Regions from separate parts of the Teredinibacter turnerae T7901 genome, predicted to be linked through region 1. Evidence: predicted binding sites of a transcription regulator. Region 1 holds the regulator's gene; each other region holds the start of a gene.

Evidence for each region. Region 1 encodes FliA, which starts transcription of late flagellar genes. Its sites were predicted from a motif close to TAAAGTTATNNNNNNNNCGGCCGATANCC; they were not measured.
Region 2: a site for FliA is predicted at 2,061-2,089, ahead of TERTU_RS05505 (flagellin N-terminal helical domain-containing protein). Genes of this name have one in related genera too.
Region 3: a site for FliA is predicted at 1,464-1,492, ahead of pomA (flagellar motor protein PomA). Genes of this name have one in related genera too.

Annotation. Positions count from the first base shown of each region.
Region 1 is NC_012997.1:1,415,994-1,419,107, reverse strand. Features, by position in the region: gene TERTU_RS06050 (protein phosphatase CheZ) at 1-216, opposite strand, end outside; gene cheY (chemotaxis response regulator CheY) at 235-621, opposite strand; gene TERTU_RS06040 (RNA polymerase sigma factor FliA) at 758-1,465, opposite strand; gene TERTU_RS06035 (MinD/ParA family protein) at 1,529-2,347, opposite strand; gene flhF (flagellar biosynthesis GTPase FlhF) at 2,455-3,114, opposite strand, start outside.
Region 2 is NC_012997.1:1,293,699-1,296,812, reverse strand. Features, by position in the region: gene TERTU_RS05505 (flagellin N-terminal helical domain-containing protein) at 260-1,990, opposite strand; gene flgL (flagellar hook-associated protein FlgL) at 2,398-3,114, opposite strand, start outside.
Region 3 is NC_012997.1:3,542,972-3,546,085, forward strand. Features, by position in the region: gene TERTU_RS14095 (flagellar motor protein MotB) at 1-562, opposite strand, end outside; gene pomA (flagellar motor protein PomA) at 579-1,340, opposite strand; gene TERTU_RS14105 (exodeoxyribonuclease VII small subunit) at 1,558-1,800, shown strand; gene hisI (phosphoribosyl-AMP cyclohydrolase) at 1,982-2,374, shown strand; gene TERTU_RS14115 (phosphoribosyl-ATP diphosphatase) at 2,371-2,703, shown strand; gene tatA (Sec-independent protein translocase subunit TatA) at 2,807-3,049, shown strand; gene tatB (Sec-independent protein translocase protein TatB) at 3,077-3,114, shown strand, end outside.

The DNA.
Region 1 (3,114 bases):
TGCGTCCACATTGAAATTAACGATTGCCTCGTGCAAAGCGCGAGTCAATTGCCCCACGCTTTTAAATATGTGTCGGTCCCGCGCTTCCACCAAACTGTGAATTAACGCAGATGCCTCCTCCAGATTGTCACCTTGCAGTTGTTCTACCAGTTGCGTTGCGCTGTCTTGCAACTGGGTCAAAAACTGCTCGTCGTGCTCTTGTATCGTTTTATCCATCAGCCGACCCGCTCAGGCTTAACCCGCAACCCGCTCAAAAATCTTATCGATTTTTTCTTTGAGCACCTGCGCAGTAAAGGGTTTTACAACATAGCCATTGACGCCCGCCTGGGCCGCTTCAATGATCTGATCTCGCTTCGCTTCTGCGGTAACCATCAACACCGGAAGGCCTGCGAGTTTGGCATCAGCACGCACTTCTTTTAACAAGTCGATCCCGGTCATGCCTGGCATGTTCCAGTCAGTTACCAGAAAATCAAAATCACCACTTCGCAACATTGGCAGCGCGGTCGTGCCGTCATCTGCCTCGTGGGTATTGGTAAAACCCAAATCCCGCAATAAATTTTTAATGATGCGCCTCATCGTCGAAAAGTCGTCAACGATCAGGATTTTCATATTTTTGTCCAATGCAGCCTCCGATATCCCGTGCGCTGGGGTAAATAAATCTCAGAGAGAGACCATAAAAACAATTCTAGACGCTCGTTGCCAGTCAGCCAGTTTTAGCGACAATTTTCTGGCGACCAAATGATGGCTGTTTGATTTATCACCATCCGGTCAGCTTCGATTTCAGGCGCAGTGCCGCCTGACTGTGGATCTGGCTAATGCGCGACTCGGATACACCCAGCACCAAGCCTATTTCTTTTAAGTTCATTTCCTGTTCGTAGTACAGCGAAAGCACAAGTTGCTCCCTTTCCGGCAGACCCTCAATGGCCCCGGCCAGCGCTTTGCGCATGGCGTCTATTTGTACCTTTTCGGCAGGTTCATCCAAACCTTCAGTACCAAGGGAAAATTGGTTTTCGTTTTCCTCGAACGTTTCTTCCAGGCTGTAAAGTCGTGTCGAGGTGCTATCGCGGAGAATATCGTGATATTCGTCCAGCGACATTTGCAACTCTTCGGCGATCTCGCCATCCCGCGCGTCCCTGCCCAAGCGCGCTTCCACATTGCCGATGGCTTCGGACACGCGTCTGGCATTTCGGTGAACGCTGCGCGGCGCCCAATCGCCACGCCGCATTTCGTCCACTATCGCACCGCGAATGCGTATACCGGCGTAAGTCTCAAAACTCGCACCTTTGCCGGCATCGTATTTTTGGGCAGCCTCCAACAGGCCAATCATGCCCGCCTGCATTAAATCATCCACCAGCACATGGCTCGGCATTCGCGCCATCATGTGATGCGCAATCCGCTTAACCAGGGGAACATAATCCTCGACCCGAATTGCAACAGCAGCTTCCTGGGCCTGTTCGTAAACCATGAGATTTCCTACCGAGGAGAGTGCCATAAATCGCCGCCGGGGACTGATCGCTGGAAACCGCGGCTAGCCATTGGCCGCCACAAGTCGTTCTAGAAAAAATTCCAGGTGACCACGCGCGCTTGTTTGCACTGGCCACTGATCGATTTTTTGAGCAATCACCCGCATCGCAGCAGCCGCTTTACAGCGGGGGGCGAATTCAAGCAGAGGCTGGCGTTTCTGTACAGCTTTTCTCACGTTTTCATCAAAGGGTACATGCCCCAGGTATTGCAGCGATGCATCCAGAAATTTTTCGCACACGCCGTTTAACTTGTTAAAAAGATTAATACCTTCCTGCGTAGTACGTGTCATGTTGGCAATAACACGAAAGCGAAATACGCCGTGCTCGGCATTCAATAATTTGATCAATGCGTAGGCATCGGTAATCGACGAAGGTTCATCGCACACCACGACGATGACTTCCTGTGCCGCGCGCACGAAGCTGATGACGGTTTCGGATATACCTGCAGCGGTATCGACCACCAACACATCCAGCTGATCACTCAGATCGTTAAACGCATACACCAGCGCTGCGTGCTCCTGTGGCGAGAGGTGTGTCATTTGCTGCACCCCGGAGGACGCGGGAACCACTTTAATTCCGCCTGGCCCGTTGAGCAGTACCTCGCGCAGTGACTTGCTGCCATCGAGCACATCAGCCAGGTTATAGCGTGCCTGCAAGCCCAACAGAACATCCACATTCGCCAACCCGAGGTCGGCATCCATCAACACCACGCGACGACGCAACTCCGCCAACCCGATACTGAGGTTAACAGACAGATTGGTCTTACCGACGCCACCCTTGCCGCCAGTGACAGCGATGACTTTAATCGGATTCTTGGCACTCATAATTTCTCTTTCCCGGCGGGATGTGTGAGGGGCTAGATTTATAACCCGGTTCATCGGATTTATGCTCCAACAAGTATAGATGACGATAGCCAGTACGCCCGGCGGCCTTAGCCACCGGTCTGACTCGTGTACTCTTCGCCCTCTGCGCGCAACAGCGCCACCGCAGAGGCAACCAGTTGATGTGCCGACGCACGGGCAATATCGCGCGGTATCTCCTGGCCATTCGTGGTGTAAGCCACTGGTAGCTGACGCTCAACCAACACGCTCAAGGCCTCGCCCAGGCTCGCCGCTTCATCCAGTTTGGTCAGTACGCAGGCGTCAATTCCCTGACGACTGGCATACGCGTGGGTACTGGCGGTCATGGTCTGGCGCTGACTGTTGCAGGCCAGTACAAGCACACGTTTCACCGCCGGACAGCTATCCAGTTTGCGTAACTGTTCCTTTAGCAGCGGATCGCCGTGACGAAAACCAGCCGTATCGATCAGAATCAACGGAAACTGCTTGAGAGAAGCCAATACCCGCAGCAGGCTGTGCTCCGCATCCACCGCACGCACTGGCACATTGAGAATGCGGCCCAGCGAACGCAGTTGATCGTAGGCACCCACCCGGTAGGTATCTGTGGTGATTAACGCAACTTTGCCGGGGCCGTGATCCAACACATAGCGGGCAGCGAGCTTGGCAATGGTCGTGGTCTTACCTACCCCGGTTTGGCCAACAAAGGCAAACACACCGCCCTGCTGGACCAGATCCTGGCCCGCGATCGGCAA
Region 2 (3,114 bases), 120 kb from region 1:
TAAACACTTTAAGAACACTATGTGTCAACTGGAAGAACGTGCCTTTTTAGGTTAATGCGCGTTTCCATTGATGCGCATTTCCATAAAAAGGAGGGTCAAAGATAATAAAGCCGAAGTCAGTGTTAATAGAAAATTAAGCTTTCTGATAATCCACGATAGATTGTAGCGAAATAATTATTAAAACAAAAAAGCCCGCAAATCATCATAAAAATGCGATTTGCGGGCTTTATTTCTCTGTGATGCTAACAGACGTTTGCAGTTAACCTTGTAGTAGCTGCAACACCTGCTGCGGCTGTGCATTGGCCTGAGCCAGCATGGCTTGCGATGCTTGCTGGAGCACCTGCGAACGACTCAACTTAGACGTTTCAGAAGCGAAATCCGCATCGACAATCCGCGAGCGAGCGGCGGATGTTTTTTCGGAAATATTCGCCAGGTTACTCATGGTGAAATCGAGGCGGTTATTGATCGCACCCAAATCCGAGCGGGTGGAGTTAATTTGCTCTAAAGCCGTATCGATAATATCGATCGCTGCTTGCGCTCCCCGCGCTGTATCGATTTCAATTCCCGCAATTGAGCCGGTTCCCTCCGCCGCATTCATTTCCTGGAATCCAGTGATGGTTTCCACGTTCGCATTCACCGCACCATCGCCGTAACGAATTTGAATCGGCGACTGATCAGCAGCGCGCAGCCCTATTTGTGTCGTCGTTACTTCGTATGCGACCACACCGGTTTCATTGGACAGCTCATTAATCGCCGCGATAGTCAGGTCAACTTGCGCGGCCGCATCTGAGCCGGCTTCGATCGCGCCTATCGCGACATCATTGATAACAAGGTCGCCAGCATTGATCGCAGCGGTTGCGGTTACCGCAGTACCAATCCAGTTTTCGTTGTCATCCTGCATATTGAGACCCAGACCCTCTTGGATGGTCGCCGTCATGGCTGTACCGGCCTCAATTTTTACGCCGCGGTTTTCATTGCTGGTATCGGTGAACACCCAGGAAAAACTGGTAGTTGCGATACCACCTGTAGCAGACGACTGATCAGTGGTAATCGTTATCTGCGTTGCATTTTCCGCGGTTAAGACCAATTTCCCATCGGAATTAAGTTTCGCGGTAACCGCTGTACCTTCGTTAATGCGCGCAACTAAGTCGTCCATTGATGAGGTATCGGTAATAATATAATCCTGACTGTTGCCGTCGCCGTCCACCAAACTAAACGAAAAATTGGTGCCGGTGGGCAACACGCCATTACCGGCCGTGTCTGCAACTACAGAAACCAGCGTACTTACTTCAGCACCCTTGCCATCCAAATCGCTATTTAGAATTTCAAGCGCGTCGTTAACAGAAGTTGCCGCCGTGAGGCTACTAATTGCCACATCGTTTACTTCTAGCACGTTAGCCGCAATTGTTTGAATTAAACCCAGTGCCTGAGCCGGTGTTGCCGCCGTTAACGCTTCGCCAACATAATCGCCAGAATTGTTACCCAATGCGCTTGCGCTAAACCCTTGAATGGACAGATCGATAGTCTGATAGGCCTCTGAGCCTACCTGTAAAGAAACGTCGCTCAAGCTACCGTCCAGCAAAGGTTGACCATTAAAGGTGGTTGAACTGGCAATACGATCGACTTCCTCTTTCAGTTGCTGCACTTCCGCGTCCAGTGTGGAGCGGTCCAGATCGGAATAAATTCCGTTAGCAGACTGAATCGAGAGTTCACGCATACGCTGCAAAATATTGGTGACCTCATCCAGTGCGCCTTCAGCAGTCTGAATTAAGGATACCCCATCATTAGCGTTGCGAATCGCCTGATCGAGACCGCGAATCTGGGAAGTCTGTCGATTGGAAATTGCAAGGCCAGCGGCATCGTCGCGGGCATTGTTAATACGTTTTCCCGAAGCCAAACGCTCCATAGCCTGCGACATGTCGTTGCCAGATTTAACAAGTTGCCTTTGAGAATTTAACGCGGCAACGTTTGTGTTAATAACTAAAGGCATGTTTATTTCTCCTATTACGTAAGTCGCCAATCACCATGGAGGTGACAGCAGCAATAATTCTTGCTGTCACGGATATGGGCCAGCAGAGGATTACATTCAGGAAATTGCAACCAGTATGCCAAGTTAAAAAAACGGCTTTTTTATGGATTTTTTCGTCGCATCCGTCAATTAGGCTGCGTATTGCGGCAACTTTTGTCGGTGTGCGGAAAATCGGTTGCCGCTTATCGCCGTACCTATCGATCAGATACGTAAATCCTTCGCGCACAGACTTAAAACATTCTATCCACAAAACGAAATAAACCAGGAGCTGTTGACATCAAGCCAGCGGGAAATAATTTTCGAAGCACGCAAAAAACCAGCGGTACAACCGGCTGGTTTAACGGGTATTTAAAAAGTGCGGAAGTAACTTAAAGCTGTGAGAACAAATTGAGCTGGCTGACACGAATAAATGTCGACTGGGCAGCCTGAAGAATCATCGATTGCGCAGACAGTCGGGTTGTCGCCTCTGCGTAATCTAGATCACGCAACTCTCCCAGTACATCCCGGGTAACCAGTTCGGTATCCAGATGCAAATCACGGGTGCTCTCCAAAGTGTTGTAACGCGCTCCCAGCTTAGCGGTCACATCCAGAATACTGGTTTGCGCGTTTTTTAAATTATCGAGTGTAACGCCCACCATTTTATCCAATGACTCACGGGATTCATCAGAGCCATCGAAATGCTTCATGGCTTCGCTAAATCGCGCCAGGGTAGTCAGTACATCCTGCTTATTCGAAGAGTCGATAAACACACGGTCACCGGGTTTACCGGGGACACCATCCGCACTGGTGGATGAACCGTCAACTGTAAGCCCTGTCACCGCGTTTAAATTGCCGCTTCCGCCACCTAGCGTAATGGGAGCGCCACTGGCAACCTTAAACCCAGTCGCATCTACAGTAACACCCAACTCCGCAAGAATTTGCGCATTTCCATTCCCCGTTGAGTTCATTAGCGCTACAAAATCCGCCGCATTAGTCACCAGCCCATCCAGGGTAAGTGTTTCTGTTCGCCCACCTACTCGAATGGTGAAGGTTTCGTTAGCCGGTGGACTGAAATCATATGGATAAACTACGGCTCCCTGTGAGCC
Region 3 (3,114 bases), 2.1 Mb from region 1:
CCAGCTCCGCAGACCCCGAAACAAATGACCCCTTCTCACGAATGCGGATAATAATCAGCCTGCCACGAGTTTCGACTTCAACTTGCCCCGCCTCAATTTGCTCGTTCAACGCTTCAGCTAATTCGTAGGCGTCCTGTTCGGTCTTTTGCAGCAGGTCTTCCAGCTTCTGCTTGACGCGAACTTTGATGCCGCCATCAACCCCCTCTTCGCCCTGCTCGATGTCATACTCTTGAGCACAATCCTGCTCCAGCGACATTTCCGTGATGTCCTGGGTGTTCTGATAAATTACATTGAGAGGCGTTGGTTCTGGCCGCGCAGGGCTGAACTCCTGCGCGATTATGCTGGTGCCCTTCGGAATATCTGTAACATTTAGCTTGTTTTGCACGCCGAATGCCTGAGCCATTGACCCTGCCAGGCGCTTAAATTTCATTGCGTCCATTTCCGAAAACGACAACAAGAGCACAAAGAAACACATCAACAGCGACATCAGGTCGGCAAAGGTACCCATCCACGCGGGCAAACCGGGCGGGCATTCACAGCCTTCTTCGTCTTCGCTACTCACAACGCACCTTTACCTGTTATTCCGCCGCTTCTACCGTGCGCTTACCTTCTGGCAGATAATTGCGCAGCATGGAGTCAATCACCCGGGGGTTTTGTCCGCCCTGAATCGCCAGGAGCGCATCAATGACCAAGCTTTTTATCATTGCTTCCTCGCCTGCCCGCAGCTTTAGTTTGTCGGCCATCGGACCGCACATCGCATTGGCAATAACAGCCCCGTAGAGCGTGGTGAGCAGTGCCACCGCCATCGCGGGCCCAATCGCCTTTGGATCGTCCATGTTCGCCAGCATCGCAACCAGTCCAATCAAGGTACCAATCATCCCCATCGCTGGCGCCATTTCGGCCATCGCAGCGAAAATGGATGCACCAACCGTGTGCCGCTCCATCGCTTTGTTTTTATCGATAGATAGCAGTGTTTTCACTACATCAGGGTCATGTCCGTCGACCAAGAGCTGAATACCGCGCTGCAAGAAGTCGCTGCTAACCTCCTTCCCCTCAAGCGATAACAACCCGCCTTTTCGCGCTTCATCAGCGAGGGCAACAATTTCGTCAATTAACATGTTGGGATCTGGCAGTTTGCTGGAAAAACTCTTACCCGCCACCTTTACAGCGCCCAAAAACTGGCCGAGGCCATACTTCGCCATTACCGCAAAGATTGTCCCGCCCACCACAATAACCAGCGACGGAGCATTGACGAACATGCCCAATTCACCACTCATTAGCATGGAGATAACGATAAGCGCGAGCGCGCCTATCATGCCGACTATCGTTGCTAAATCCACTCGGATTTCCTCACTCTATTTTGGCTCAGCGGCCATAACGACTTCTGTGAAACTCCCTAAGTCTAGACATAAATCGACTAAGGGGGCGGAAGAATCCACTTTCTTTGTTATGAATACTCCACCGGTTATCGGCTGCATCGGGTAATTGTTGAGAGCGTTGATTGACCCCTGCTGCCACCTCCGGTATGTTCTCGCGCGAACTACAGGAGTCCACACTTTGGCTAGAACAAAATCCCCCAACTTCGAGGCTTCTCTGGCACAGCTGGAAGAGTTGATAACCCAACTAGAAAGTGGCGATCTTTCACTGGAGGATTCCCTAAAAACCTTCGAACAGGGAATCAAGCTCACTCGCAGCTGTCAGAAGTCGCTTGCGGAGGCAGAACAGAAAGTCGAGATTCTGCTTAAACAGGACGATGGCGAACTGACTACTGCGCCATTCCCCACTGACGACGAGAACTGAAACAACCTGCGGGTGCATCCGACTTGAACGACGTACTTCCAAGATGATGTGCGAAAGTCGTGGCTCATGCCCAAGAACTCGCTGTTTTTTCAATTGGATAGCTGCTGTGACAACAACCCGAGCCAATTCAAACCATTTCCGGTATCCTTACGCCTTCGCGTAATTCAACCGGAAACACCCTATGAATGAGTCTAGTTCATTCCTCGACCAGGTTCGCTGGAACAGCGACGGCTTGGTTCCCGCAATTGCCCAAGACGCTGCAAGCGGCGAGATTCTGATGATGGCCTGGATGAACCGAGAATCCCTCGCCCTCACGGCCGAAGAACAGGTTGCGGTATACTGGTCGCGTTCGCGCCAACAACTCTGGCGCAAAGGTGAAACCTCGGGCCACACGCAGAAAATCGTCGCCATACAGCTGGACTGTGACGCAGACGCAGTGGTGCTGAAGGTTGAGCAAATCGGCGGTATCGCCTGCCATACTGGGCGGCGCTCCTGTTTTTTCCTCACCCTGGAAAGCGGTGAGTGGAAAGAAAACGCCGCACCATTGAAAGACCCGAACGAGATTTACTCATGAGCGATGTACTTGCGGAATTAGACAAGGTGCTGGCGCAACGCAAAAACGCGGGGGACCCGGAGTCCTCATACGTAGCAAAACTGCACCACAAGGGCCTGAACAAAATTCTCGAAAAAGTGGGCGAAGAATGTACGGAAACGATTCTTGCCGCTAAAGATGCGCAGCACGACAGCGACACGCAGCACCTGATATACGAAACTGCGGACCTGTGGTTTCACTCGCTGGTAATGCTCTCACACCTCGGCCTAAGCGCTGAGGATGTGCTGAATGAATTGGCGCGCCGCTTTGATCTGTCAGGACTTGAAGAAAAAGCCCGGCGCCAGTCTTAGCGTATTAGACTCCAGAACACTGGAGCCGCGCCAATGACCCGGCGCTTTGCGCGGTTAACCGTTGATTTGATTTTTTACGAATATAGCTAACAAGGTAATTGATATGGGACTCGGTGGTATTAGCATCTGGCAGCTTCTGATAATTCTTGTCATCGTACTTCTGCTGTTTGGCACCAAGCGTTTGCGGGGACTTGGGGGTGATCTCGGCGGCGCCATTAAAGGGTTCAAAAGTGCGATGAGCGAAGAAGAGAGCAAAGAGAAGTCGCAAGAAAAAATTGAAGCTGACGAGCAGGAAAAAGTGTCAACAACCGTTGAGCAGCCTGAAAAATCCGAGCATAAATCCTAACTTCGTGCGATAGCGGATAAAAACACCATGTTTGACATTGGTTTTTTAGAGCTGGTGGTGGTTGC